3 regions of the Serinicoccus sp. JS2-9 genome follow, and region 2 is predicted to be linked to each of the others. Evidence: predicted binding sites of a transcription regulator. Region 2 holds the regulator's gene; each other region holds the start of a gene.

Region 1 (9,871 bases), 180 kb from region 2:
GCGTGGGCCAGGCACCTGCCTGCTCCGGGACGGACCCGGTCAGACGACCGCCAGCACGATCTCGGTGCCGACCGGCACCTCCTCACCGGGCTCGACCGACTGCTCCCGTACGGTGCCGAAGAAGCCGCCGCGGACGTCCTCCCGGGTGACCGTCAGCCCCAGCTCGGTGAGCTCCTCCTCCGCAGCAGAGAACTGCCGGCCCACCACCTGGGGCACGGTCACCAGCTCGGGACCCTTCGACACCGTGAGGGTGACCGTGCTGCCCCGCTCCACGGCGCCCGATCTGGGCGACTGGCGCACCACGTCGCCGGCCGGCACCTCGTCGTCGAAGACCTCGTCGGGTGCCACCGTCACCGTGAGGCCGGCCTCGCGCAGGGTCTGCGTGGCCTCCTGCTCGGACCGGCCGGTCACGTCCGGCACCTCGACCGGGGCCGGGCCGTCGCTGAGGACGACGTCGACCGTCCCGCCCGGGGGCAGCGGCTCGCCGGCCTCGGGGGTGGTGCGCAGCACCCGCCCCTCGGGCTCGGACTCGTGGTGCTCGCGCGTCTGGTCGCCGAGCGCGAGGTTGACGCTCGCGAGCGCCTCCTGCGCCGACTCCAGCGGGAGCCCCGAGAGGGGCGGAACGGCATACCGCTCGGGGCCCTGGGACACGACGAGGGCGACGTCGGTGCCGTGCCGCAGCGTCGCGCCCGGCTCCTGGTCGGAGGAGATCACGACGCCACGCGCGACGTCCTCGGAGTAGGCGTAGCTCACCACGGGGTCCAGCTCCTCGGTCTCGAGGGACTGGCGGGCCTCCTCCTCGGTCAGGTCGGCGACGACAGGCATCGGCGAGTGCACGCCGGGGCCGGCCACGGCCCACCACACGGCGTAGCCGCCCCCGCCGAGCAGCGCGAGGAGCAGCACGGTGAGCAGGACCCGCCCACCGCGGCGTCGTCGCGGCGGCGACGCCGCCGGTCCGCCGGCCGGACGGCTGCCCGACGGGCGGTTACCGGTGGTCCGGGCGTAGTGGCCGTCGCCCGAGGGCGGTGACACGGGGATCGCTCGGGTGGAGCCTCCGCCGGCGCCGACCAGCTGCGTCTCATCGCCTCCCCGGGCCACCTCCTGGGTGCGCTCGGAGTCCGGCGGCGCCGGAACGGCGTCGAGCTCCTCGGGGTCGACGTCGCGCAGCAGGGCCCGCATCTCGGAGAGCAGCTGTCCGGCGTCGCCGGGGCGGTCCGAGGGGTCGGTCGCGGCGGCGCGCCGCAGCAGGTCGTCGACCGCCACCGGCACGGTCGGCACCGCCTGGCGCGCGCTCGGGACGCTGCCGTGCACGTGCTCGTAGGCGACCCGGAGCGGGTCCCCGCCGGGGAAGGCCTTGCCACCCGTGAGCAGCTCGAAGAGGAGCAGACCCACGGCATACACGTCGGTGCGGGTGTCGACGTGGCTCGAGTCGCGCTCGACCTGCTCCGGCGCGAGGTAGGCCGCCGTCCCCCAGAGCATCTCGGCGCTCGCCTGCTGGCCGGCTGCGGAGATCGCGCGGGCGAGGCCGAAGTCGGCGACCTTGACCCCGGTGCGGCGGCCGCCGGCGAGCAGGACGTTCTCCGGCTTGATGTCGCGGTGCACGAGGCCGCGGCGGTGCGCCTCGGTGAGGGCCTCGACGACCGGCAGCAGCAGCTCCAGGGCGGAGCGCGCCGACATGGGCGCCCGCGCCCGGATGACCTCGCGCAGCGTCGGCCCCTCGACGAGCTCCATGGCCAGGAAGACGACCTCCTCGTCCTCGCCCTGGTCGTAGACGTTGACGACGTGCGGATGCTGCAGCCGGGCCGCGGCGCGCGCCTCCTGGACGAAGCGGCGCACGAAGGAGTCGTCGTCAGCGAGGTCGGCGCGCATGACCTTGAGCGCCACGGGCCGGTCCAGTCGCAGGTCACGCGCCCGGTAGACCGTCGCCATCCCCCCGCGGGCGATCTCGGCCTCCACCTGGTAACGACCGTCGATGACGCGGTCGTACACGGTCGGGGGCGCCTCACTCACGTCCTGATTCTACGGAGCGGGCTCGCCGCCCCGTGGGAGGTGAAGGGGCTCGGTATGCCGTCTCAGAGGGTCGTCATGAAGTGCGTGATGTTGCGCACGTACTGCCGGGTGTCCGCGAAGAGGCCGTACTGCCGCACGCTCCCCAGGCCCTGGTAGTAACCGCCGATGGCGTGGTCGGTGGACCCTGCCGACCGCAGCAGGGTGCGCATGATGACCACGCCGGCCGTGACGTTGTCCTCGGGGTCGAGCAGGTTGAGCTCGCGCCCGATGATCGAGGAGGCCCAGTCGCCCGAACTCGGGATGACCTGCATCGCGCCGATCGCGTTGGCGGGGGAGACGGCCCGGTGGTTCCAGCCCGACTCCTGGTAGGACACGGCGACCATGAGGTCGGGGTCGACGCCGTGGCGCTCGCTGGTGCGGACGATGAGCTCGCGCATGGCGGCGCGGCTGGGCACGTCGACGGACGCGAGGTAGTCGCGGTTGGCCGCGGCCGAGCGGGCGACGCCGTCGCTGTAGCGGTAGTGCAGGAAGGTGTTCGGCACAGACTCGCCGACTTTGAGGTCGCCGATGGTGCTCTCGTCGTAGGGGCGGTTCAGCGGGGTGGGGGCCTCCGACGAAGACGAGCCGGAGGAGGACCCGGATGATCCAGGCAGGCGCAGCTTCTGGCCGGGGTAGATGAGGCGGGTGTTGCTGATGCTGTTGGTGCGGGCGAGCGCGGAGACGGTGGTGCCGTGCCGGGCGGCGATGCCGGAGAGGGTGTCGCCGGCACGGACGGTGACGGTGCCGCCGGAGGAGCGGCTGGAGGAGGACCCCGAGGAGGACCCGGACGAAGACGAGCCGGAGGAGGACCCGGATGATCCGGGCAGGCGCAGCTTCTGGCCGGGGTAGATGAGGCGGGTGTTGCTGATGCTGTTGGTGCGGGCGAGCGCGGAGACGGTGGTGCCGTGCCGGGCGGCGATGCCGGAGAGGGTGTCGCCGGCGCGGACGGTGACGGTGCCGCCCGAGGAGCTGCTCGAGGAACTGGCCGAGGAAGAACCGCCCGCGGAGCGACCGGGCTCCGGGGCGGCCGTGGTGCCTCCCTCGCCCGGGATGACCAGCCGGGCCCCGGGCAGGATCCACCGGCCGCCCTGGGGAAGGGAGTTGGCGCGCACGATCGCCTGGGGACTGACGTCGTAGCGGGCGGCGATGCCGTAGACGGTCTCGCCGGAGGAGACGGTGTGGGTGCGCTCGGACGGTGCGGTCACCAGGGTCGCGGTCGCGTGCACGCCGGTCGGGGCGACGTAGGCGTGCGAGGGCAGATCGCCGGGGGGCAGGGCGGCGAAGAGGGGACTCACGTCTTTTCCTCCAGTGACGGTGACGAGCGTGGGTGATGGCACAGGCGTGACTCGCGGGACACACGTGGGACAGGGGGGACAGCGTGGCCGGTGAGACACCAGGGACAGTACCCTCTCTCCGCAGGTCACGCCACCCTTCCGGCGTGTCTTCACACGTGATTGGATAGGACTGTGCTAGATGACACCAATGTGATTCCCGAGTGGCTGCCGGTCCCCGACGTCATGGACCGGACCGGCGCTTCGCTGCAACAGGTGAAGCGGTGGCTCCAGGAACGCGAGCTGGTCGGGCAACGGCGGGGTGAGCACCACGCGGTCATGGTGCCCAGCACCTTCCTCGTCGCCGACGGGCCGCTGCCCTCCCTGCGCGGCACGATCACCGTGCTGGCCGACGGGGGTCTCAGCGACGAGGAGATCATCGAGTGGCTGCATACCCCCGACGAGACGCTCTCGGGCGGAAGCGCCATCGCCTCCCTGCACGCGGGGGCCAAGACCGAGGTCCGGCGCCGGGCGCAGGAGCACGCCTTCTAGGGACTCCCGCTCTGCGGCGGGCGCGACCGGGTCGGCGTCAGCAGGGCGACCGTCCCGTCCGACCTCGTCAGGTCGCGCGGTCGGTGCAGATCGCGACGAGCTCGGTGAGGGCGCCGCGCCCTTCCTCGGTGAGCCCGTCGGTGGCCGCCAGGGCGTCGAGGGCCTCCTGCGCTCCGGCCGAGATCATCTCCTCGGTATGCCGCAGCGCACCGGACGCGACGAGCACCTGTCGGCAGGCATCCACGGTGGCGTCGTCGAGGTCGGGGTCGCCCAGGCTGGCCTCGACGAGGGCGGCGCCCGCGGCGTCGGCGTGCTCGAGCGCCTGGGCCACGAGCACGGTGTGCTTGCCCTCCCGCAGGTCGTCGCCGGCTGGTTTTCCGGTCTCGGCGGGGTCGCCGAACACGCCGAGCACGTCGTCCCGGAGCTGGAAGGCCTCGCCGAGCGCGGCGCCATAGGTGGCGAAGCGGCGGAGCGTCTGGGGTGACGCACCCGCCGCGAGCGCGCCGATGAGCAGCGGCTGCTCGACGGAGTAGCGGGCGCTCTTGTAGCGGATGACCGTGCGGGATCGCTCGATCCGGTCGGTGTGGTCGAGATCGAGCCAGCCCCGGGCTCCCTCGAGCATGTCGAGGAACTGGCCGCCCATGAGCTGGGTGCGCATCCGGTCGAACTCCGGTCGCGCGCGGTCGAGCGCCTCGGCGGGCAGGCCGCTGGTGCTGAAGGCCTCGTCGGTCCAGTTGAGGCACAGGTCGCCGGCGAGGATCGCGGCGGCGTGCCCGAAGCGCTCGGGGTCGCCGGTCCACCCGCGCTCCCGATGCAGCGTGGAGAAGGCGCGGTGCGCCGTCGGCCGTCCGCGTCGCAGGTCGCTGTTGTCCATGACGTCGTCGTGCAGGAGCGCCGCGGCCTGGAAGATCTCCATCGAGCTGGCGGCCCGGACGACGGCGTCGTCGTCGGGTCCGCCGAGCGCCCTCCAGCCCCAGTAGAGGAAGGCGGCCCGCAGTCGCTTGCCGCCGACGAGCAGGTCGGAGACGGCGTCGACGAGCGGCCCCATGGGGTCGCCGAGGTCGGTGAGCACCTCGCGCTGGTGCTGGAGGTGTGAGTCCAGCGCCCGCTGCACCCGCGGGCGCAGGTCGACGCCGTCCAGCGCGTGCGTCACGGATCCTCCTGGCGGATGGTGGTGCTGCGGACGGTGGTGCTCCGGGTGGTGGCGCTGCCGGCGATGCTGCACGGGCGGCATCCGGCACCGCGTCGACGCCGCCCGGTCGGGTGAGTCCCTGAGGTCGAGCCTAGACGGTATGGGGTGGATGGCCCGGGCCGCCCCCTCCCGCGGCCCGGGCCGTGGGTCCATGGTGCGGGGTCGCGACCAGGGGGGTGGGAGTTGTCCACAGGAAGGGTCGATCCTGGCCTGGGGGTTGAGTCTGTCGGCGCCGAGTCGTACATTTGTCGCACATCGAACACAAGTTCGATTCGATCTCGGTCCGGAAGGGCTGTGGTGCCCGGACGACAGGTGAGGAGAGCGTCATGAGCAGGAGGTATGACGAGCAGATCGAGGTCCGGTGGGGCGCGGCGGGTGAGCACGGGGTGCGGCTGGAGGGTGCCCTGCCGGGCGGTGCGCGCAGCACCGTCGAGGTCCCCACGCTCTTCCTGTGGCGCGGGCGGGTGCACGTGGTCCGCGCGGTGCTGGCCCGGTGGACTCAGCGGGTGCCGTGGTGGCGCATCGATCCCGACGCCGAGGTCGGGGCCGGCACCGAGGTCGACACCGAGGTCAGGGCCATGGCCGAGGTCAGGGCCAGGGCCGAGGTCAGGGCCGGGGTCGAGCAGATCGCGGTCGAGGGCAGGGCCGACGTCGATCGCGACCGGGCGACGAGACCCGAGCTGGAGCGGGTCGTCTGGCGGGTGGAGGCCGGCGCCGGCCGGTCCAGCGGCACCGGGGTCTACGACCTGGTGCAGGGGGAGCGGTGGCGCCTGGACCGCGTGACCGACTGAGACCCAGCACGACGGGCGGACGGCGCAGCACGACAGCACAGGCAGACAGCACGACAGGCGGACGGCGCAGCACGAGACAGGCAGCGGCGCGAGACAGATGGCGCAGCACGAGGACACGCGAGCGAGCAGAGAGGGATGAGCGAGATGACGATCACCGACGCGCGGCAGGAGGTGGCGGACCTGGTGCCCGGAGCCACCGCCGGTGCCGTTCTGGACCTGCTGGAGCGCTCCCGCGGGGTGCTCCTGCAGGCCTGCCACAGCAGCACGGCCGCCGAGCGCTACACCTACGCCCACCTGGCGGCGCTGCGGGCCGGGGCGGCCCTGCTCGCGGCCCGCACCGTCCCCACGCGGCGCAGCCGCCCGCGCAGCGTCTGGGAGATGCTCCCGACGGTGGCGCCCGAGCTGGCCGAGTGGGCCGTCTTCTTCGCCGACTCCGGCCGGCGGAGACTGGCGCTGGAGCGGGGTGCCGACGCCGTGACCGCCCGCGATGCCGACGACCTGGTGCGCTCCGGGGAGCACTTCCTGGAGCTGGTGCGGGCCGCGCTGCACCTGCCCTGCGAGATCCCGCTGCCCGACGAGCTGTCCCCGCTGGGTCACGGGTGAGCCCGGTGGGCAGCACCGACGACTTCGTCCATCTGCACGTCGCCTCCAGCGCGTCCATGCGCTACGGCGCCTCCCACCCGGTGGACCTGGTCGCCCGGGCGGCCGAGCTGGGGCAGCCCGCGCTCGGTCTGACCGACCGGGACGGGCTCTACGGCGCGGTGCGTTTCGTCCGTGCCTGCGGCGAGGCCGGGATCGCCCCGGTGCTGGGCGTGGACCTGGCGCTGGGCTCCTCACCGGCGCTCGACGGCCCGGGGTCAGGGGCGGGGTCGGGATCGGTGTCGGGCCGGGCGACGGCGTCGACGGCCCACGTGACCGGGCTCCGGTCCGGATGGGGTGCACCGGACAGGCGAGGTGACGGGGAGGGGTGGGGCACGCGCGGCGGCGACCGGATCGCCCCTGGTCGCGGCTGGGGAGAGACCGGGCCCGATGCGGGTCCGGAGCGGCGCGCGCCACGCAGCAGTCCCGTGAAGGGCGGTGCCTTGGTCGACGATCAGCAGCCGCGCGTGGTGCTGCTGGCCCGGGGGCAGCGGTCGGGCCTGGAGCCCGGGGTGGGGTGGGCCCGGTTGTGCCGGCTGGTCACCCACACCCACCTGGCGGGGGAGCGGTCGGTGCCGCGCACCACCCCCGAGCTCATCTCCCGCGCCGCGGCCGCGGTCTGCGGTGCGGCGCCGGTCGTCCTGCTCCTCGGACCCGACTCCGACGTGGGGAGGGCGGTGCTCGCCCGGCGTCGTGACCTGGCCCGGCGCCTGCTGCAGCGGTGGGTAGAGCTGGTGCCGCGGGGCGGGGTGCGGGTCGAGGTGGTCTGCCACGGGGGGCCCGAGGGCAGTCCCGGCAGTCTGGGCCACGCCAGTGCGCTCTGGGCACTCGCACGGGAGGTGGGGATCCCGGCGGTGCTCACCGCTGCGGTCCGGCACGCGCTGCCGGAGCAGGCGCGGGTGGTGGACGTCCTCGACGCCGCCCGACGCATGGTGGCGCTGGACGAGCGCCACCTCGATCGCGTGAGCAGCGCCGGCCATCTCGCGGGCACCGCCGCCATGCATGCCCTGGCCCGGCAGCTCGAGGTCGCCGGCGGTCCCGGCGCCCGGGCCGAGGTGCTGCTGCGCGACACCCTGTCGCTGGCGCTCGAGTGCCACCAGGACCAGCGTTCCGACCTCGGGATCGGTGCCGTCCACCTGCCGGAGCCCGAGATCCTCGGGGTGTCCGGGGTCGGTCAGGCGCACCAGGTGCTCACCGAGCGGTGCGCCCAGGCGGTCGCGACGCGCTATCCCGGGTCGACGACGGCATACCTGCGTCAGGTCCGGGACCGGCTCGACGACGAGCTGGGCGTCATCGCCGGGCTGGGCTACCCCACCTACTTCCTCACCGTGGCCCAGGTCTGCGACCTGATCCGCGACCAGGGCGTCCGGGTGGCGGCGCGGGGCTCGGGCGCCGGCAGTCTGGTGACCTTCCTGCTCGGCATCAGCGGGGTCGACCCGATGGAGCACGGGCTGCTCATGGAGCGCTTCTGCTCACCGCTGCGCGCCCAGTTGCCCGACATCGACATCGACGTGGAGTCGGCGCGGCGCACCGAGCTCTACGAGCTCATCCTCGAGCACTTCGGGTCCGAGCGGGTGACGTGCGTGTCGATGGCTGAGACCTACCGGGTGCGGCACGCGGTCCGGGATGTCGCGGCGACGCTGGGACTGCCGCCGGGAGAGATCGACGTCATCGCCAAGGCCTTCCCGCACATCCGGGCGCGCGACGCCCGCGCCGCCATCCGCGACCTGCCCGAGCTGCGACGGCAGGGTCTGGATGCCCCTCGGATGCAGCAGCTGCTGGAGCTGGTGGAGTCGCTCGACGGGCTGCCCCGGCACCTCGCGATGCACCCGTGCGGGGTGATCCTCTCCAACACCGGGCTGCTCGACCGCACCCCGGTCGAGGCGAGCTGGCTGGGCTTCCCGATGAGCCAGTTCGACAAGGACGACGTCGAGGAGCTGGGGCTGCTCAAGCTGGACGTGCTGGGCATCCGGATGCAGTCGTCGATGGCGCACGCGATCGAGGAGGTCGAACGCGTCGACGGGGTGCGCGTCGATCTGGACGACCGGACGCAGGTGCCCTTCGACGACCCGGACACCTTTGCCCTCATCCAGTCCACCCGCACCCTCGGCTGCTTCCAGATCGAGTCGCCAGGTCAGCGCGAGCTGGTCGGCAAGTTCGCCCCCGAGACCTTCGCCGACATCATCATCGACATCTCTCTCTTCCGCCCCGGGCCGGTGAAGTCGGACATGATCCGGCCCTTCCTGCACGCCCGGCAGGGGTGGGGCCGGCCGGAGTACCTCCACCCCAGCCTGGTGCCCTATCTGAAGCAGACCTGCGGGGTGGTGGTCTTCCACGAGCAGGTGCTGCAGATCGTCGCCGAGACGACCGGGGTGTCGCTGGCCCAGGCCGACGAGGTCCGGCGGGCGATGGGCAGCCCGTCGGGGCAGGACGAGGTCGAGGTGTGGTGGCGCGCCGCCGCGACCGCGCGCGGATACTCCGCCGCCGACGCGGACCGAATCTGGGAGGTGCTGGCTGCCTTCGCCTCGTTCGGCTTCTGCAAGGCCCACGCCGCGGCCTTCGCGCTGCCGACCTACCAGTCGGCCTGGTTGAAGACGCACCATACCGCCGCCTTCCTGGCCGGGGTGCTGACCCATGACCCCGGGATGTATCCCAAACGGCTCATCCTCGACGAGGCGCGCACCATGGGGGTCCACGTGCTGGGGCTGGACGTCAACGCCTCCGGGGCGACCTACCGGGTGGAACGGGTGGACGAAGCCTCCACGACGGTCGGGTGGGAGGCCGCGCCACCCCCGGGAGGACTGCGGCGCACACCCGACCGGGTGGACGCGACGATGGCGCAGATCGAGCGGCGGGCCGGGGGCTATGGCATCCGGCTCTCCCTCGCCGACGTCAAGGGGATCACCGACGACGAGATCGGTCGGATCGTCGCCGGTCAGCCCTACGACTCGCTGGCCGACCTGTGGCACCGGGCCCGCCCCAGCCGGCCGACGACGGAGCGCCTGGTGCTGGCCGGGGGTCTGGACACGCTCCACCGCGTCGGACGCCGGGCGCCGGGCAGGGGAGCGGGGCCTTCTGCGCCGGCCTCAGGGTCTGGCCGAGGGGCCCTCACCCGTCGGGACCTGCTGCTGCACGTGCGTGACCTGGAGCAGTGGTCCAGGCATGCGGCGACCGGGGCCGGCCGGAGCCGGGCTGGCCGGCGCCGCCCGGCCCCGACCATCGAGGCCGCGGCCGGGGAGATCGCCTCCCGCGCCGGTGCCCAGGCGCAGGGCCGCCGCGGCTGGCATGCCGCGCCCGGCGCGTCCTCCACCACCCAGCTGACCCTGGAGCTCGGCGACGATCCCGCCCCGCTCACGGGCAGCGGGCTCCCCGAGATG
Region 2 (9,871 bases):
AGCAGCAGCTCCAGGCGGGTCCGCCGCACGTCCACGATCGTCTCCAGCGCCGGCGTCGACAGTGGCCGCTGCGCCTCCGCCAGCGCCGTGAGCACGGCGTCGGCCTGGTCCTGACGCGGCATCGAGACCGTGGCGAAGTAGTTCCAGATGTCGCGATCCTCCGAGCCCGGCAGCAGCAGCACGTCGGCGCGCTCCGTCGCGCGCCCGGCGCGCCCGACCTGCTGGTAGTAGGCGACCGGCGAGCTCGGCGCCCCCAGGTGCACCACGAACCCCAGATCCGGCTTGTCGAAGCCCATCCCGAGCGCACTCGTGGCCACCAGCACCTTGACCTGGTTGTCCCGCAGCGCCCCCTCCAGCCGCTCGCGGTCCTCCGGGTCGGTGCGCCCCGTGTAGGAGGCCACCTCGTGCCCGGCTCCGCGCAACGCCTCCGCGACGTCCTCGGCCGCCGACACGGTGAGGCAGTAGATGATGCCGCTGCCGGGCAGCGAGCCCAGGTGCGCCAGCAACCAGCCCAGCCGCTGCTCGGCGCTCAGCCGCGGCAGCACCCCCAGCCGCAGCGAGGCTCGCGCCAGCGGCCCGCGGATGGTGCGGACCTCGCGCCCACCCACACCCAGCTGCTCGACCACGTCTCCGACGACACGCTCGTTGGCCGTCGCCGTCGTCGCCAGCACCGGGGTGCCGTCGGGCAGCCCGTCCAGCAGGGTCCGGATCCGTCGGTAGTCGGGCCGGAAGTCGTGCCCCCAGTCGCTGATGCAGTGCGCCTCGTCGACGACGAGCAGGCCGCACCGGGCCGCGAGGTCGGGCAGCTGCTCCTCCCGGAAGCGCGGGTTGTTGAGCCGCTCCGGGCTCACGAGCAGCACGTCCACCTCGTCGGCGGCGAGGGCGGCGCGCACCTCGTCCCACTCGGCGGCGTTGGCGGAGTTCATCGTCACCGCGCGCACCCCCGCCCGCGCCGCGGCAGCGATCTGGTCACGCATCAGCGCCAGCAGCGGCGAGACGATGATCGTCGGCCCGGCCCCCTCGGCGCGCCGCAGCGACGTGGCCACGAAGTAGACCGCCGACTTGCCCCACCCGGTCCGCTGCACCACGAGCACCCGCGCGCGCTCCTCCACCAGCGCACGCACCGCCTCCAGCTGCCCATCCCGGAAGTCCGCGTCGTCCCGGCCGACCAACCGCCGCAACGCCGCGCGCGCCGCCCCGGCCAGCTCCTGGCGATCCACCTGCTGCTGCTCCACCTGCTGCATACCCCCGACCGTAACCGCCACCCCCGACAGCCCACCCGGCCGTCCACAGGCTCGCCCGGCACACGCCATCGCTGACGCCCCGACCTACCCCGTCCCCTAGGCTGGCCTGCGTGAACTGGGACTCCGTGACAGCTGTCCTCTTCGACCTCGACGGTGTGCTGACCCCCACAGCCGACGTCCACATGCGCGCCTGGGAGGTGATGTTCACCCGCGTGCTCGACCAGCAACCCACCTCGATGGCGCCCTACACCGACGCCGACTACTACGCCTACATCGACGGCAAGCCGCGCTACGAGGGCGTGCAGTCCTTCCTCGACGCGCGCGGCATCGACCTGCCCCCCGGCACGCCCACCGACCCGCCCGAGCTGCAGACGGTGTGCGGCCTCGGCAACCGCAAGAACGAGCTCTTCAACGAGGTGCTGCAGGCCGAGGGCATCCGCGCCTATCCCGGCTCGGTGGCCCTGCTCGACGCGCTGCAGCGCCGCGGGATCGCCATGGCCGTGGTCTCCTCCTCCAAGAACGCCCCGTCGGTGCTGCGCACCGCGGGCCTCGCCGATCGCTTCCCGGTCGTCGTCGACGGGACCGTCGCCGCGCACGAGCTGCTCGCCGGGAAGCCGCGCCCCGACACCTTCTGGTATGCCGCCGAGCAGCTCGGCCAAGAACCCGCCAGCTGCGTCGTCGTCGAGGACGCGGTGTCCGGCGTCGAGGCCGGGGCGGCCGGGGGCTTCGCCCGGGTCATCGGTGTCGACCGCGGCGCCGGTCGCGCGACACTGATGGAGGCCGGCGCGGACGAGGTCGTGGCCGATCTGGCCGATCTCATCTGACCTGACTCGTTCGACGACGTCCGACCAAGGAGCACCGTGGCCGCCACCTCCCACCACCGCCCGCCCGCCCCGGTCGACCCGCTGGACCGCACCCGCTTCCCGCTGGAGCCGTGGCGCCTGGTCGAGACGGCCTACGAGACCGCCGACCTCGGCGTGACCGAGACCCTCTTCGCGGTCTCCAACGGCTACCTCGGGCTGCGCGGCAACGTCGAGGAGGGCCGCGACACCCACGCGCACGGCACCTTCGTCAACGGCTTTCACGAGACCTGGCCGATCCGGCACGCGGAAGAGGCCTTCGGGCTGGCGCGCGTCGGACAGACGATCGTCAACGTCCCGGACCCGAAGACCATCAAGCTCTACGTCGACGACGAGCCGCTGCTGCTCTCGACGGCCGACCTGGACCACTACGAGCGCGAGCTCGACTTCCGCGCGGGGCTGCTCCGGCGGTCTCTGGTCTGGCGCACCAGCGCCGGGAAGCGGGTGAGGATCACCACGACCCGGATGGCCGGCGTGGTCGAGCGGCACCTGGCGGTCATGACCTTCGAGGTCGAGATGCTCGACGGCAACGCCGCGCTCGACATCTCCAGCCAGATCCTCAACCGTCAGGACGGCTCGGACGAGTATCACGTGCGCAGCGCCGCGATGGGTGAGGGCGTGGACCCGCGCAAGGCCGAGTCCTTCGAGCACAGGGTGCTCGACCCAGTGCTCCACGAGGTCCGCGACGAGCGGCTGCTGCTGGGCTACCGCTGCCACAACTCGGGCATGACCATCGCGACGATGGCCCAGCACCACATCGACACCGACAACGTCTGGACCGAGCGGACCTACGTCGACCCGGACCTGGCCAAGCACGTCTTCCGGGTCGAGGCGCGCGAGGGACGCCCGGTGCGGATCGACAAGCTGATCGCGGTGCATACCTCCCGGGGTGTGCCGCCGCATGAGCTCGCCGACCGCTGCGCCCGCACCCTCGATCGCGCCGTCGTGCGCGGGGTCCCCGAGCTGCTGCGCGAGCAGGCGCAGACCTGGGAACGCTTCTGGCTCGAGTCCGACGTCGAGATCCCGGACCAGCCGCACCTGCAGCAGGCCGTGCGGTGGAACCTCTTCCAGCTGGGTCAGGCCTCGCTGCGCGCCGGGTCGCACGGCATCCCGGCGAAGGGGCTCACCGGCTCGGGCTACGGCGGGCACTACTTCTGGGACACCGAGTGCTACGTCCTGCCCTTCCTCGTCTACACCCACCCGCAGGCGGCGCGCAACGCGCTGCGCTTCCGGCACGGGATGCTCGAGGCCGCTCGTCAGCGGGCCGCCGAGATGGCGCAGTACGGCGCCCTCTTCCCGTGGCGCACCATCAACGGCGAGGAGGCCTCGGCCTACTTCGCGGCCGGCACGGCGCAGTACCACATCAACGCGGACGTGGCCTACGCCCTCATGAAGTACGCCCGCGCCACCGGCGACCGGCAGTTCTTGCTCGACCAGGGCGTCGACATCCTGGTCGAGACGGCGCGGCTGTGGGCCGACCTCGGCTTCTGGCAGTCCAACGGCACCGAGCAGTTCCACATCCACGCGGTGACCGGACCGGACGAATACACCACCATCGTCAACGACAACCTCTTCACCAACGTCATGGCCCAGCTCAACCTGCGGTCGGCCGTGGAGGCGGTCCGCGAGCTGCGCGAGACCGACCCGGCGCAGTTCGCCCGGGCCCGCCGGCGGCTGGCACTCGTGGACGCCGAGGTCGAGGAGTGGGAGCGCGCGGCGGAGGGGATGTACATCCCCTTCGAGCCGCAGGCGCAGGTGCACCCGCAGGACAGCCACTTCTTGGAGCGCGAGGTCTGGGACCTGGACGCGACGCCCGAGGACAAGCGGCCGCTGCTGCTCCATTACCACCCGCTCGTCATCTACCGCTACCAGGTGCTCAAGCAGGCGGACGTGGTGCTGGCGCTCTACCTCGCCGGGGACGCCTTCACGCCGGAGGAGAAGCTCGCCGACTTCGACTACTACGACCCGATCACCACCGGGGACTCGACGCTGTCGGCCGTGGTCCAGTCGATCGTCGCGGCCGAGGTCGGCTACCACGACCTCGCGCTGCGCTACTTCTACGCCGGGCTCTTCGTCGATCTCGACGACCGGCACGGCAATGCCGCGGACGGGGTGCACGTCGCCTCGACCGGCGGTGTGTGGAGCGCGCTCGTCGCGGGCTTCGGCGGGATGCGCGACCACGGCGGTGAGCTGACGCTGGACCCGCGCCTGCCGGAGGGGTGGGCCAGGATCACGTGGCGTATGCGGTGGCACGGCTCCCGGGTGCGGATCACCGTGGAGCAGGAGTCCGTCCGGCTGGCGGTCGAGGTCGGTGACCGGGTCACCCTCGTGGTGCGCGGCGAGCCGGTCGACGTCGGCGCCGACGAGGTCGTCGTCCCCCTCGACGGTCAGGGTCCCCGCCTGCGCGGCGCGCCCACCTCGCAGGCCTCGGCGGCGAGCACCCCCACGGACCGGCGCGACGGCCAGCCGGCGCGCCCGGGTGGCGTGGTGCCGCACAGCATCGACCTGGACGACACGACGGGTCCGGTGGCCGTGGTCTCGGCCTCAGAAGCCGAGCGAGCGCGCCGCCGAACGGATGGAGGCAGCGCTGGCGCGTAGCCCCTCGGTCTCGGTGTCGTCGAGCGTGGGCGCGAGCTGGCGCTCCGCGCCGCCGGCACCGACGACGGTCGGCACGGAGAGGCAGACGTCCTCGAGGCCGGCGTAGCCGTCGACCCGGGTGGACACGGGCAGCACCTGGCCCTCGTCGCGCAGCACGGCCTCCACGATCCGGCTCGCGGAGGCACCGATGGCGAAGTTCGTGGCGCCCTTGCCCTGGATGATCTCGTAGGCGGCGTGGACGACGTCGTGCGCCATCCGGTCCCGCTCCTCGCGCGTCGTGAGCCTGGTGACGGGCACCGCGCCGACCGTCGCCGTGCTCCACAGCGGGATCTCGCTGTCCCCGTGCTCCCCGATGACGTAGGCATGGACGTTCTGCACCGCCACCCCGCAGTGCTGGGCGACCAGGGCTCGCAGCCGGGCGGAGTCGAGCACCGTGCCGGACCCGAACAGCCGCGCCTGCGGGAGGCCGGTGACCTGCTGCGCGACGTAGGTGACGACGTCGACCGGGTTGGTAACCATGACGTAGACCGCGTCCGGCGCGACCTCGGCCAGGCGCGGCATGAGGGTCTGCATCAGCCGGGCCGTGGAGGCCGCGAGGTCCAGCCGGGACTGTCCGGGCTGCTGCTTGGCGCCCGCGGTCACGGCGATGACGTCGGCCCCGGCACACACGGCGACGTCGTCGGACCCCTCGACCCGCGCCTCCGGCATGAACTGCAGGCCCTGTCGCAGGTCGAGCGTCTGGGCACGGACCTTGGCGGCGTCGACGTCGTGGAGCACCACGGACCGCGCCGACCCGCGCATGAGCATGGCGTAGGCGAGGGTGGCGCCGACCGACCCGGCTCCGACGACGGCGACCCTGCTGACTCCTCTGGTGGCTGTCATGGGTCCATCATGGCGCGACCGCCGGCCCCGCGCGCACACTCCCCCTGCCGCTCCCGGCTTGGCCCCGGCGGCTCCCTGTGGTCGGATAGAGGATATGAGTGACCCGACCCACATGCCGTTCCAGGAGGATTCCTCGGCCGACGACGTGGCGGCGGACTCCGTCCACGAGGGTCAGCGACCAGTCTCCCCCGCGTCCCCCGACCAGCCCCCAGCGGCCACTGGTCCCGGCCGCGGCACCACCGATCTCGGGCAGCTGGCCGAGCCGGAGGAGACCGAGACCGACCGGCTGGCGGCCCGCGTCAGCGGCCCCGAGGACCACGAGGGCATGACCGCGCTCTGGCGCGCCACGATGGACCTGCCGCACTGGTGGTTCATCGCGGTCGGCGACCCCGGCGCGGAATCCCCCGCCGCGGCCCAGATCGAGGGCCAGTTGATGCTGCTCACCTTCACCAGCGCCGAGCGGGCCCGCCACTTCGCCGTCCAGAACGGCATGGTCGCCCCCGACGAGGACCTGCGCGCTATAGCTCTGCCCCCGGAGGAGGTCGTGGACGCCGCCGAGGCCTACCAGTCGGCCGACGTGACCGGGCTGATGTTCGACCCGCATCTCATCGGGTACTTCATCCCCTGCGAGCAGATGCCCGTGGTGTGGGACGCCCTGCGCCGGGCGTCCTGACCCAGAACCAGGGCGCTTCGCTCCCGCACGGTCAGCGACCGGGGATGATCAACTCCTGACCGGCCGCCACCGAAGTGGTGCTCAGCCGGTTGGCCCGCTGGATGTCCGTGATGGCCTGGCTCAGCGGCATGTCCGGCAGCTGCTCCGCCGCGATCTGCGACAGGGTGCTTCCCGGCTCGACGACGACCGACGTGGTCGCCCCCGCGGGTCCGAGCAGGCCGATCATCGACACCGCGACGAGCGCCACGACCAGCGCGGCGGTCGTCGTGAGCGCCAGCCGACCGCGACGCGTCAGCCGCAGCGTCGTCGGCCGGGTCGACGCGCGCTGCGCCTGAGGCAGGGCTGGCTCCCCGGCACCGACGAGGCGCAGGTGACCACGTCGCCCCGGGGCGACCCTCCGACGCCTGGGAGCGGGCAGCGGGATCGAGATGTCATGCGCGATGGCCGTGCTCATGCGGATCACCTTCCTCGTGTTCCTTCTCGAGGTGCTCTTCGGACACATCTCCGATAGCACGTCTGTCCTATTGATAGCACACGCGTGCGACGATGTCGACACGCTGACCGAACACATGTTTGCCCGCGGCGTGCTACCGGCGTACGCTGTGCTCATGTCAGGAACTCAACCACCCACCACTGACATACCTTCTGACCAGGCATGATGCACTCCCGGCGCCGCAGCCGGGCGGCGAGCGCAGAGGGTGGGGCCCGGATGAGGGGATGGAGACCATGGCCACGATCCACGAGATGCCGGACCGCGACGGCGGCGCGGCGGAGCTGACCAACCGGCAGCGCCGCGTGCTCGACGTCATCCGCGACTCGGTCGACCACCGGGGCTACCCGCCGAGCCTGCGCGAGATCGGTGACGCCGTCGGGCTCACGTCACCGAGCTCGGTGGCCCACCAGCTCAAGACGCTCGAGCGCAAGGGCTACCTGCGCCGCGACCCCAACCGGCCCCGCGCCATCGAGGTGGTCCACCCCGGCGACGAGGGGCCCGGCTACCGGCGTGGCGACACCGATCCCGGGCCGGTCTCCAGCGAGACGATCGACGAGACGGGGATCAACGACGCCCACCCGCGCCCCTCCTACGTGCCGCTCGTGGGCCGCATCGCTGCGGGCGGGCCGATCCTGGCCGAGGAGGCCGTCGAGGACGTCTTCCCCCTCCCCCGGCAGATCGTCGGCGACGGAGAGCTCTTCCTGCTCAAGGTGGTCGGCGACTCCATGGTCGACGCCGCGATCTGCGACGGCGACTGGGTCGTGGTCCGCCGCCAGCCTACGGCGGTCAACGGCGAGATCGTGGCCGCCATGCTCGACAACGAGGCGACGGTCAAGACCTACCGCAACCGCGACGGCAAGGTGTGGCTCATCCCGCACAACCCGTCCTACGAGCCGATCGACGGCGACCACGCCGTCATCCTCGGCAAGGTGACCGCCGTCCTGCGCCGCATCTGACTGCGTCACCCCCACCGACCGCGGCGCCTCCCCCGGCCCCCTCCATCCTCACCGGGGGCAGGCGCCGCACCCTCAGGCCGAGGGTGCCGGGCCTTGGTCGACGGCGTAGTAGTCGTAGAGCTGCTCCTCCTCGTCCTCGGTCAGGTGCCCGTCGCAGGGGATCTCCGGGGCCTCCTTGATCATGGCGACCGAGTAGGGCACGCGGATGTGGCCGCCGTCGACCACCGCGTTGGACACCGGGCAGAAGATCCGCCGTCCGCCCCACCAGCCGGTCCGCACCGAGATCCAGGCCGGGTTGCCGGTGCTGTTGTCGAGATAGACCTGATCGAGCCCGCCGACCTTGTGGCCGTCCTGGTCGACGACCTCCGCGTCGTACATCTCACCCAGCTTCTCGTAGGTGATCACCGTGACCTGACCTCCTTCTCGGCCCGGGCCGGACCGCTGCGACCAGACTACGACCAGACTATGACGGCCCGCCCGACAGATCCCGCACCAGGCGGGGCAGCACGTCACCGACGAGCGCATCCACCCGCAGCGTCGCCTCCGCGTCGCCCCGCGTCTCCCCTCGCGTGAGCACCGCCACCGGTATGTCGTCGCGCGCCGCCCTCCGCACGAACCGGTAGCCGCTCATCACCCGCAGCGAGGAGCCGAGCACGAGCAGCGTGCGCGCCCGCCCGACGTGGTCGAAGGCCTGTGCCACCACTTCCTTGGCGACGGACCCGCCGAAGAAGACGACGTCCGGCTTGAGCCGGTCGCCACCGCATACGAGGCAGCGTGGGGCCCGGAACCCACCCACCAGCTCCTCCGGCAGCGCGATGTCGCCGTCGGGCCGCACCCGCCCGTCGGTGCGCACGTGGTCGAGGAAGCCCGGGTTCGCCTCGCCGAGCCAGCGCTGCACCTGCTCGCGCACCACCGGCTCGCCACAGTCGAGGCACTCGACGCGCGCCAGCGTGCCGTGCAGCTCCAGCACCCGCCGGCTGCCCGCCCGCTGATGGAGCCCGTCGACGTTCTGGGTGATCACCTGGTCCAGCAGACCCCTGCGCTCGAGGTCGGCGACCGCCTCGTGCGCCGGGTTCGGTGCCGCGGCGGCGAACCGCTGCCAGCCGGCGTAGGCCCGCGCCCAGTAGCGCTGCCGGGCCTCCGCGGAGGTCACGAACTCCCCGTGCTGCATCGGTTGCACCCGACGGGTGCCGTCCGGTCCTCGGTAGTCGGGGATGCCGCTGGCGGTGGACATGCCCGCGCCGGTGAGCGCCACGACGCCACCGGCACCGACGAGTCGCCGCAGTTCGGCATACCCGGACTCCTCGACGAGCCGCGCCGGGGGCACGGTCTGCGCGGGGTCGGGTGGACTGGCGTCGGTCGAGGCCTGCGTCACGGGCGCTCACCTACCGGCAGGCTGACCACGAACTCGGTCCGCCCAGGCTCCGACTCCAGGCGCACCTGCCCACCGTGGGCCCGCGCGACCGCCGCCACGATCGACAGCCCCAGGCCGGTGCTCCCGGCGGCCCGCGAGCGCGAGTCGTCACCCCGGGTGAAGCGCTCGAAGATGGTCGACTGCAGCGCCTCGGGGATGCCGGGGCCGTCGTCGGCCACGACGACCTCCACGAGGTCGCCGCGCACCCGCAGCCGGGTCGTCACGGTGGTCCCGGGCGGCGTGTGGGTGCGGGCGTTGGCGAGCAGGTTGGTCAGGACCTGCCGGAGCCGCCCCTCGTCGCCGACCAGCTCGACCGGCTCCTGCGGCAGGTCCAGCGCCCACGCGTGGTCGGGCCCGGCTACCTGGGCGTCGCTGACGGCGTCGAGGCAGACGAGGGTGAGGTCGACCGGCTCGCGTTCGAGCGGTCGGCCGGCGTCGAGCCGGGCCAGCAGCAGCAGGTCCTCCACCAGCCCCTGCATGCGCAGCGACTCGGACTCGACCCGGCGCAGCGCGTGCTGGACCGAGACGGGCACCGGCTCGGTCTCGCGGCGGGACAGCTCGGCATACCCCCGGATCGATGCGAGCGGGGTGCGCAGCTCGTGCGAGGCGTCGGCGACGAACTGCCGGACCCGCTGCTCGCTGTCGTGCCGGACCGAGAGCGCCGACTCCATCGTGTCGAGCAGGTCGTTGAGCGCCTGCCCGACCTGGCCGACCTCGGTGTCCGGGTCGGTGGCGCCCTGAGGCACGCGGT
Region 3 (9,871 bases), 1.1 Mb from region 2:
ACGGCATACTCGAAGTCCTCCGGGCTGGGGTTCGGCGGCCGTTTGCCGACGTAGCCGCCGGTGATGGTGTAGGACGGCTGGTCACCGATGACGATGAACGACTGCCCGGCCAGCGACGCCAGGGCCGCGATGATGCTGGGGTAGGTCTTGTCGTCCTCGAAGCGCACGTGGTTGTAGAACGGGACGGCCGAGTCGAAGACATGCCGCAGGAGGAACTCCGTGTCCAGGCGCCCGGCGCCGGCGGCGATCTCGTTGTAGCGCGCCATGAGCGCCTCGCGGGGCGAGCCGCTCGCGCGGTCTCGGCGGTCGCGCGGGATGTCCACGGTCTCCTCGACCTGTTGCCGCTCCCACAGCGCCGCGGAGAAGCCCTCAGGTCCCGCTGTCACCTGCCGGGACCCGGTCTCGGGCAGGTCCTCGCCGCCGTCGCCGTCACGCAGCCGGTGGCCGGTGCGGCCCGAGCGGAGGACCTGGGCGACGAACTCGATGAGCTCGTCGACGTCCTTGACGAGCACGTCGACGTTGCGGTCCAGGGAGTTGGCCTCGGCGCTCTGGAGTCCGCGGGGGACCTCACGACCCTCGAAGGTCTCGATGACGCGGCGGCCGGCGAAGCCGTAGTCCGTGCCCTCCAGGGCCACGATGAGGTCCGCGACCGGCACCGCGCTGGCCGACATCCCACCCCACACCTGGCCGGCGAGGACGGAGATGTAGGGCCGGTTGGTCGTGTGCTGGAACTTGTTGGCGGCGGCCGCCATCCGCTGCATCTGCACCAGGCCGAGGACGTTCTCGTGCTGCCGGACCCCCGAAGAGGCACCCATGCTGATGAGCGGCAGCCCCTCGCGCTCGGCGAGCTCGGCCGCCTGGACGAACTTCTCGCCCGCCACCTCACCCAGCGATCCGGCGAAGAAGGCCCAGTCCACGACATACACGACCGCGCGCTCGTCCCCGAAGTGGCCGATGCCGAAGCGGGCGGACTCGCTGCGCTCGCTGCGGGCCTCGGCGTTGCGGAGCTTGTCGGTGTAGCGCTCGATGGTGTCGCCGACGCGGCGCTGCAGGCCGATGAGGTCGTCGACGACGCGCAGGTGGCCGAAGCGCTCCTGCAGAGAGACCGCGTCGACGAAGGTGTTGATCGCCCGGGTGGGGTTGAGCCCGGGCCGGGACTCGTAGAGGCTGGCGACGGTGCGGGGGACGACCGGTCGACGGTCGAGCAGGTCCGGGGTGACGCCACCCTCGCCGAAGACCTCGTCGACGTCGGTCTCAGGGTCCGAGGGGTCGGGCGTGTCCCGGGGCTCTGCCATGGGCCGAACGCTAGCAGCAGGGGTGTGGTCCCCCTGGCATCCACCATGGCGGATCATGGACCCTCGTGGTGGCTGTCCTGGAGGGGTTCTCGCTGATCGCGGCGGTGGTCGCGGTGGGCTGGCTGCTGGCGCACACGGGCCTGTTCGGGCGCGACGAGCAGCGGATGCTGGCGCGCCTGACGTTCTGGGTGGGCTCGCCGGCGCTGCTGTTCCTCATCGTGTCGCGCGCGGACGTCCGGGTGATCTTCTCCGGCTTCCTCGTCGCGACCGTGATCGCGGTCGCGGTGTGCGCGACGGCATACCTCGTGCTCGCCCGGCTGGTGCTGCAGCGGCGGTGGACGGACGCGGTGATGGGGGGCATGGCAGCCAGCTACGTCAACGCCAACAACCTGGGCATCCCGATCGCGATCTACGTGCTCGGCGACGCCTCGTGGTCGGCACCGATCCTCTTCCTCCAGCTGCTCTTCCTCCAGCCCGCCTGGCTGGCCGCGCTCGATGCCACCCAGGGAGGACGGGTGAAGTGGCGCCGCGTGCTGCGCTCGCCCGCGACCAACCCGCTCACCATCGGCACGGTGCTCGGTCTGATGGTCAACCTCGTGGGGTGGACGCCTCCGGCGCTGCTCCTGGCACCGGTCGAGCTCATCGGGGGCCTGGCGGTGCCGTGCATGCTCATCGCCTTCGGCATCTCGCTGCGGCTCTCGCCGCTGCCGGGCAAGGGCGGCCTCGCCGAGCCCCTCGCGGTGGTCGGCGTCGCTCCTCCTCATGCCGGTGGTGGCGGGTCTGGTGGCCGGCCCCGTGCTCGGGCTCGCCGCCGAGGAGGTGCTGGCCGCGGTCGTCATGGCGTCGCTGCCGACGGCGCAGAACGTCTACGTGCTCGCCGTGGCCTACGGCCGCGGCGAACGCATCGCCAGGGACGGTGTCTTCCTCACGACGATGCTCTCGCTGCCGGTCATGCTGCTCGTCACCGCGGTGCTCACCTGAGGGAGCCGGTGGGCAGCCTGCCGCTCCTGTCGGTGGTGGGCGCGCTCCGCCGTCGTGCCTCTGATGCGGGGCTCCGACCGGTTGCGCGTCCTGGGCCACGTAGCCTGAACCAATGCGGTTGAGCGAGTTCTGGGCGTTGGTCGAGCAGGAGTTCGGCCAGGGGTATGGCGCGATCGTGGCCCGCACGCAGACGCTCGGCAGTCTCGGGGGGCGCACCGCGGAGGCAGCCCTGGAGGAGGGTGAACCTGCCCGGAGGGTGTGGGAGGCCGTGTGCCGGGACATGCAGGTTTCCCCCGAGCACCACCACCTCCCCGACACCCCACCCCGATCCTGACCGCCAGCCTCGTCTGCCCTATCCGGCAGCCCCGTCTGCCGGCTCCGGCAGCCCGGTCTGTCCACTCCGGCAGCCCCGCCTGGGCACACCGCCAACCAACCGCCGCTTGACACGTTAGAGCCCCGGGATATCTCGTCTGCTCGGTCCGAGAGCCTCGATGGGCGCACCGAGGGTGGTCTGGTCACTCCGCAGCGAAGTAGCCCGGGTGCGGCTCGAGGAGACAGAACTCGTTGCCCTCGGGGTCGGCCATCACGTCGTGGGCGACGACTCCGTCCGCCCTGACGGTCTCCAGGAGCCGGGCGCCGAGACTCTCCAGACGTGCCCGCTCCGCCGCGCGGTTGACCCCCTGCTCCGGCAGCAGGTCGAGGTGGAGTCTGTTCTTGCACGCCTTGCCCTCCGGCACCGGCCCGAAGCCGAGGCGCTGGGTCCCGTCGGGATCACCGACGCTGGCCCACCCCGGCTCCTGCTGGCGCAACTCCCACCCCAGGGCGGCGGCCCAGAAGCGCGAGAGCGCGAGAGCATCCTGGCAGTCGAAGACGGTGCTGTAGAGGCGGGTCGAGGCCATCTCGGCAGTCTAGGCGCGCCGGATCGAGCAGTCCGGGCTGCTGGAGTGAACAGACCGGGTTGCCGGAGTGAGCAAACGGGGCTGCCGGAGTCGGCAGACGGGGCTGCCGGTCAGAGGTGGGCGCGCTCCAGCAGCACCTCGGCCAGCTGGACGGTGTTGAGGGCCGCGCCCTTGCGCAGGTTGTCGCTGCTGATGAAGAGAACCAGGCCGCGACTGTCCGGCACGGACTGGTCCACCCGGATGCGCCCGACGTAGGACGGGTCCTGACCGGCCGCCTGCAGCGGCGTCGGCACGTCCGCCAGCGCCACGCCTGGCGCCTCCGCGAGCAGCTCGGTCGCGCGCTCCGGGGTGATCGGCTCGGCGAACTCGGCGTGCACGGCGAGGCTGTGGCCGGTGAACACCGGCACCCGCACGCAGGTGCCCGACACCGCCAGCTCCGGTATGCCGAGGATCTTGCGCGACTCGTTGCGCAGCTTGATCTCCTCGGTCGTCTCGTCGTCGGCCCCGAGGTCGCCCGCCATCGGCAGGACGTTGAAGGCGATCGGCGCGACGTAGGCTGCCGGCTCGGGGAGCCGGAGGGCTGACCCATCGTGCGTGAGCGCCTCCACCGGAAGATCGCCGCCGAGGGCGGCGCGCGCCTGGTCCGCGAGCTCGCTGACTCCGGCGAGGCCCGAACCCGACACCGCCTGGTAGGTCGCCACCCGCAACCGCTCCAGTCCGGCCTCGGCGTGCAGGGGCCGCAGCACCGGCATCGCCGCCATCGTGGTGCAGTTGGGGTTGGCCACGATCCGGCGGCCACCCTCGTCCACCGCGAGGGCCAGGTCGTCGGGGTTGACCTCGCTCACGACGAGCGGGACCGACGGGTCCATCCGCCACGCTGAGGAGTTGTCGACCACGACGGCACCAGCAGCCGCGAACCGGGGCGCATGCTCCTTCGAGGCGCTGCCGCCGGCGGAGAAGAGCGCGACGTCGATGCCCGAGAGATCGGCCGTCGCGACGTCCTCGACCTCGATGTCGCGCGCCACGTCATACCCCTCGGCGCCGCGGGCCGACCCGGACCACTCCAGGGTGCCTCCGGCAGAGCGGGCCGAGGCGAGGTAGCGCACCGAGGCGACCGGAAAGTCCCGCTCGGCGAGCAGCCGACGCATCACCGCACCGACCTGGCCCGTCGCACCGACGATCGCCACGTGCAGCCGGCGCCCGGCCGACGCCTCGGTCCCGGTCGTGTCTGGGTGCTGCGACGGCTCACACTGCGCGCTCACATCGACCTCACTCATCGTGCTCACCGTCCCGTCCCGCCGTAGACCACGGCCTCTTCCGCGGCGTCCAGGTCGAACGCCGTGTGCACCGCCCGCACCCCGTCCTCAAGATCGGACTGGTCGCAGATCACCGAGATGCGGATCTCGGAGGTGCTGATCATCTCGATGTTGACGCCCGCGTCGGCGAGCGCGGAGAAGAGTCGGCTCGCGACCGAGGGGTTGGACCGCATCCCGGCCCCGACGAGCGAGAGCTTGCCCACGTGGCTGGTGAAGAGCACGTCGGCGAAGCCCATCTGCTCCTGCAGCTCGCGCACGGCCGCGACGGCGGTCTGGCCATCGGTCTCCGGGAGCGTGAAGGAGATGTCGGATGTCTCGGCGTTGGAGGTGGACACGTTCTGCACGATCATGTCAATCGAGACCCCCGCCTTCGAGACGGCGCCCACGACCGCGGCGGCGGCGCCCGGTCGGTCCGGTATGCCGACTGCCGTCACCTTGCCGAGCGACTTGTCGTGGGCGATGCCGGAGATGATGGGCTCTTCCATGGTGTCCTCCGTGAGGGGTCGTCCGACGAGGATCCAGGTGCCTTCCCGGTCGGAGAAGCTGCTGCGGACGTGCAGGGGCACCTGGAAGCGACGGGCGTACTCGACCGCGCGCAGGTGCAGGATCCTGGCGCCGTGCGCCGCCATCTCCAGGGTCTCCTCGATGGTGATCCGCGTGACCCGCTCCGCGCTGGGGACGATGCGGGGGTCGGCGGTGTAGAGACCGTCGACGTCCGTGTAGATCTCGCACACGTCGGCGCCGAGCGCGGCGGCCAGCGCGACGGCCGTGGTGTCCGAGCCGCCCCGACCGAGCGTCGTGATGTCGTCGTCGGTGGAGATGCCCTGGAAGCCGGCCACGATCGCGACCGCGCCGTCGTCGAGCGTGCGGCGGACGCGGTCGGGCTGCACGTCGAGCAGCCGGGCGCGACCGTGCGCGGTGTCGGTGCGCATCCCGGCCTGGGCACCGGTGTAGCTGCGCGCCGGCACCCCCAGCTGCTCAATCGCCATCGCGAGCAGCGCCATCGAGATGCGCTCGCCGGCCGAGAGCAGCATGTCCATCTCCCGCTGCGGCGGCGTGCCGGGGGAGATCTGGCCGGCCAGGTCGAGCAGGTCGTCGGTCGTGTCGCCCATGGCGGAGACGACCACGGCGACCTGGTCGCCCGCCCGGTGGGCGGCGACGACCCGCTGGGCGACGCGGCGCATCGCCTCGGCGTCGGCGACCGAGGAGCCGCCGAACTTCATCACGAGCAGAGCCATGGGACTTCCTGTGCAGGGGGTATGGCGTGGGCAGGGGAGACGCCGGCGTCCCGACCCCGGGCGCCAGTCTAGGGGGCGAGCGGCGGTGCGCCTGACGCCGGGGAAGTTCCCCCACGCCCGACCGAGCGTCGCGAAGGGTTGCCCCACGCCCCACCGGGCGTCACGAAGGGTTGCCCTGGGCCCGACCGAGCGTCGCGAAGGGTTGCCCCACGCCCGACCGGGCGTCGCGAATGGTCGCGGGCCCGCGTACGACATACCCTCGGGGCCATGGATGACGAGGACCGGATCGCGCTGCTCATCGACTACGAGAACCTCGCGCTCGGCTCGCGTGACCACCTCGGCGTGCCCTTCGACCTGCGGCCCGTCGCCGACGCCCTCGCGGAGCGCGGCCGGGTCGTCACCCGGCGCGCGTACGCCGACTGGTCCTACTTCGACGAGGACCGGCGCATGCTCACGCGCAACCACGTCGAGCTCATCGAGATGACTCAGCGTATGGGCGCCTCCCGCAAGAACGCCGCTGACATCAAGATGGCCGTGGACGCGATCGAGCTGGCCTACGAGCGCGACTACATCAGCACCTTCGCGATCTGCACCGGCGACAGCGACTTCACCCCGCTCGTGCACAAGCTGCGCGAGCTCAACAAGCGGGTGATCGGCTTCGGGGTCCGCGACTCGACCTCGACGATGTTGCCGCCCGCCTGTGACGAGTTCCTCTACTACGACGACCTGGACGGCGTCGTGCCGGCCGAGGCCCAGGACGCCGAGCAGAGTGTTCGCGGACGCGGCCGGTCCCGTCGCGGGCGCCGAGACGCCGCCAGTTCCGGCGGGGGTGCAGGCTCGGCCCCAGGGGAGGACGCCGCCGCCGACGCGGAGGACGTCGAGGACGTGGTCGAGGACGCCGAGGAGACGGCGGTCGATCAGCCCTCGAGCGACCTGGCCTCCTTCGTCGCGCAGACCGTGTCGGGGCTGCAGCGGAGCTCGGGCGGGGCGGTGACGGCCTCGGTGCTCAAGCGCACGCTCGTGCGCAAGGACTCGACCTTCTCCGAGGCGGCGCACGGCTTCCGCGCCTTCGGTGAGCTGCTGGACCACCTCGCCGGGCGCGGGATCATCGAGCTCAGCCCCGGCCCCGCCAAGGGCGATCCGGAGGTCACGCTGCCCGAGGAGGGCGGCCGGCAGGACGCCTTCCTGCTGCTGCGTGAGACCGTCTCAGGGCTCGACGACGGCTCGGGCGTGGCGCTCTCGGGCCTGAAGGACCAGGTCCGCCAGCGTCGTGACGGGTTCTCGGAAAAGCCGCTCGGCTACGGCTCCTTCCTGCAGTTCGTCAAGGGGGCCTCGGCCGCCGGCCTGGTCGACCTGGAGCGGCGCGGTTCCGGGTATGTCGTGACCGCGCCCTGAGCGCGGGTGGCGGTTGCTCGCCGCTCCCGTCTGGACCCGTCGACACGCCGCTGCGTGTCGCAGTGAGGTCTCGTACAGATTTTCGATTAGGGTCATCCACATGGTGCCCCGGGCGGGTCCCGTCGTCCACAGATCGTGTGGTGCCGGTGGGGTCTGTCGGAGGGGGCGCCTAGCGTCTGACGCAGACATCGGAGCCACCCAACCGGATGGTCCCGCAGAGGTCGGTCGAAGGTAGGCGCGCCCGCCACGAGACGAAGGAGCAGGACATGCCGCAGGCAAGCAAGACGGCCGGATCCACCAGGTCCGCCGGGATGCAGAACGACAAGCTCAGGGCCCTGGACACGGTCATGGCCCAGATCGAGAAGCAGCACGGCAAGGGCTCCGTGATGCGTCTCGGTGACGAGGACCGTCCGCCGGTCCAGATCATCCCGACCGGTGCCATCGCTCTCGACGTGGCGCTCGGCGTGGGCGGGCTGCCCCGTGGACGCGTGGTGGAGATCTATGGCCCGGAGAGCAGCGGTAAGACCACGGTGGCTCTGCACGCGGTCGCCAACGCCCAGAAGGGCGGCGGCATCGCCGCCTTCATCGACGCGGAGCACGCGCTCGACCCGGAGTATGCCAAGAAGCTCGGGGTCGACACGGACGCCCTGCTGGTGAGCCAGCCGGACACCGGTGAGCAGGCGCTCGAGATCGCCGACATGCTGATCCGCTCCGGGGCGCTCGACATCATCGTCATCGACTCCGTCGCCGCACTCGTGCCCCGGGCCGAGATCGAGGGCGAGATGGGCGATAGCCACGTCGGCCTGCAGGCGCGGCTCATGAGCCAGGCGTTGCGCAAGATCACCGGAGCCCTCAACTCCACCGGCACCACCGCGATCTTCATCAACCAGCTCCGCGAGAAGATCGGCGTGATGTTCGGCTCGCCGGAGACCACGACCGGTGGCAAGGCGCTGAAGTTCTACGCCTCGGTGCGGATCGACGTCCGGCGGATCGAGACGCTCAAGGACGGCACCGACGCGGTCGGCAACCGGACTCGCGCCAAGATCGTCAAGAACAAGGTGTCGCCGCCGTTCAAGCAGGCGGAGTTCGACATCCTCTACGGCCAGGGGATCTCGCGCGAGGGTGGCCTCATCGACATGGGCGTGGAGCACGGCTTCGTCCGCAAGTCCGGGGCCTGGTACACCTACGAGGGCGACCAGATGGGTCAGGGCAAGGAGAACGCCCGGCAGTTCCTCAAGGACAATCCCGACATCGCGGACACCATCGACCGCGACATCAAGGCCAAGCTCGGGATCGGCGCCGCGCCCGCCGTCGCCTCCGACGACCTGCCGGACGGGGTGGACCCGGTCACCGGTGAGGTCTCGGTCGACTTCTGATGGCGACCGCGGACCGGTTGTCCGCGGCCCGGGAAGCGCTGGCGGCCGCCGAGTCGGCTGCCAGCGCCTACGGTCTCCGCGGAGGTGCCGACCCTGGTGCCGGGCCTGAAGGCGGGGCCGGTGGCCGGGAGGGCCTAGACGGTCGTGCCGGCCCTGCCGAGGCAGCGGGCCCATCGGGGCGGACGACGACGCGGGAGGCCGAGCCCGACCCGCACGCGGTGGCCCGCAAGATCGTGCTGCGCCAGCTCGCCATGGGGCCCCGCACGCGTCGCCAGCTCGAGGACAAGCTGCGCGACAAGGACTGCGACCCGCAGGTGGCCACCCGCGTGCTCGACCGCATGGGAGAAGTAGGCCTGGTCGACGACGAGGCCTACGCCGAGATGTTCGTGCGCTCCCGGCAGGAGACCAAGGGGCTGGCCGCCGGTGCCCTCCGGCAGGAGCTGCGCCACAAGGGCGTCGCCGACGAGGTCGTCGACGCCGCGCTCGAGGACGTCGATCCCGAGCACGAGCGCGAGCAGGCGCGCGCCCTCGTCGCCCGTCGACTGCGGACCATGCGCGGCCTCGACCGAGAGGTCCAGACGCGGCGGCTCGCCGGCTTCCTGGCGCGCAAGGGCTACGGCTCCGGCGTGTCCTACCAGGTCATCCGGGAGGCGCTCGACGGGCTACCGGAGCACGGGAGGGACTGATTCCCACCAGGAGCAAGGCACGGAGCCGGATGGGTCGCGGACGAGACTGGCATGCATGCCAGGCCCTTGGTCGTCCCTGCCCGCAGACGCCAACGATGCTTCCGCCAACCCCCGCAGCCACCCGGCCGCACCAAGATCGCGGCCCGCGCGCTACTCCTACTCCTCCTCGTCGCGGGGGACCTCGTCCGACGGGTCCCACTCGACCTCGGTGAGCTCGGAATCGGCCGGGTTGTCGTCCGGGTCGTGGTAGTGCATGGCGGACTCCTCGGGGGAGTCCCAGCTCGTGGTGCGGCATTCGTGCGCGATGCGCTCCGCCTCGCCGTCGGGACGGTGCCGCTCGGCCCAGCGCTGGGACTCCTCCTGGCGCTCGCGCTGGTCGATCGTCTCCTCCTGCGACTGCTCCGCGGCCGTCACTCCGAACGCGCTCGACCCGTGGTAGTGGTCGCTGGTGACGTATCCCCGGTCGAGCACGTCGCCCTGCCCGTCGAGCGTGTCCTCGGGCTGGAGCTGATCCTCAGCGTCTACGCTCCACACGCCGAGATCGTCGCCCATGGTCTCCCGGTCGGCCTGGTCGCTCATGACGGTGCTCCTTCGCCTGCGTCGTGCTGAGCACTGTAGCGCCGCGGACGTCCGGGCGGCAGGGTCTGGCCGGCTCGGGGCCGCCGACGGCCCGCGTGTCCTCGGT

The links. The regulator LexA, encoded in region 2, represses DNA repair genes until DNA is damaged. The targets are predictions, from matches to a motif close to TCGAACANNTGTTCGA.
Region 1: AC5PYY_RS10445 (DUF6504 family protein) is a predicted target of LexA. The motif match lies at 5,320-5,335, and genes of this name have one in related genera.
Region 3: recA (recombinase RecA) is a predicted target of LexA. The motif match lies at 7,195-7,210, and genes of this name have one in related genera.

Annotation. Positions count from the first base shown of each region.
Region 1 is NZ_CM180091.1:2,152,710-2,162,580, forward strand. Features, by position in the region: gene pknB (Stk1 family PASTA domain-containing Ser/Thr kinase) at 40-2,010, opposite strand; gene AC5PYY_RS10430 (lytic transglycosylase) at 2,073-3,344, opposite strand; gene AC5PYY_RS10435 (Rv2175c family DNA-binding protein) at 3,534-3,872, shown strand; gene AC5PYY_RS10440 (polyprenyl synthetase family protein) at 3,940-5,025, opposite strand; gene AC5PYY_RS10445 (DUF6504 family protein) at 5,391-5,855, shown strand; gene AC5PYY_RS10450 (SAV_6107 family HEPN domain-containing protein) at 5,991-6,458, shown strand; gene AC5PYY_RS10455 (DNA polymerase III subunit alpha) at 6,464-9,871, shown strand, end outside.
Region 2 is NZ_CM180091.1:1,975,446-1,985,316, reverse strand. Features, by position in the region: gene AC5PYY_RS09700 (RecQ family ATP-dependent DNA helicase) at 1-1,244, opposite strand, end outside; gene AC5PYY_RS09695 (HAD family hydrolase) at 1,355-2,068, shown strand; gene AC5PYY_RS09690 (glycoside hydrolase family 65 protein) at 2,105-4,702, shown strand; gene AC5PYY_RS09685 (L-lactate dehydrogenase) at 4,649-5,584, opposite strand; gene AC5PYY_RS09680 (hypothetical protein) at 5,679-6,257, shown strand; gene AC5PYY_RS09675 (LysM peptidoglycan-binding domain-containing protein) at 6,289-6,711, opposite strand; gene lexA (transcriptional repressor LexA) at 6,984-7,706, shown strand; gene AC5PYY_RS09665 (PRC-barrel domain-containing protein) at 7,779-8,111, opposite strand; gene AC5PYY_RS09660 (Sir2 family NAD-dependent protein deacetylase) at 8,170-9,081, opposite strand; gene AC5PYY_RS09655 (sensor histidine kinase) at 9,078-9,871, opposite strand, start outside.
Region 3 is NZ_CM180091.1:3,097,340-3,107,210, reverse strand. Features, by position in the region: gene AC5PYY_RS15065 (carboxyl transferase domain-containing protein) at 1-1,295, opposite strand, end outside; gene AC5PYY_RS15060 (AEC family transporter) at 1,364-2,398, shown strand; gene AC5PYY_RS15055 (DUF3046 domain-containing protein) at 2,389-2,610, shown strand; gene AC5PYY_RS15050 (VOC family protein) at 2,792-3,175, opposite strand; gene AC5PYY_RS15045 (aspartate-semialdehyde dehydrogenase) at 3,286-4,452, opposite strand; gene AC5PYY_RS15040 (aspartate kinase) at 4,458-5,729, opposite strand; gene AC5PYY_RS15035 (NYN domain-containing protein) at 5,997-7,124, shown strand; gene recA (recombinase RecA) at 7,436-8,500, shown strand; gene AC5PYY_RS15025 (regulatory protein RecX) at 8,500-9,186, shown strand; gene AC5PYY_RS15020 (hypothetical protein) at 9,343-9,765, opposite strand.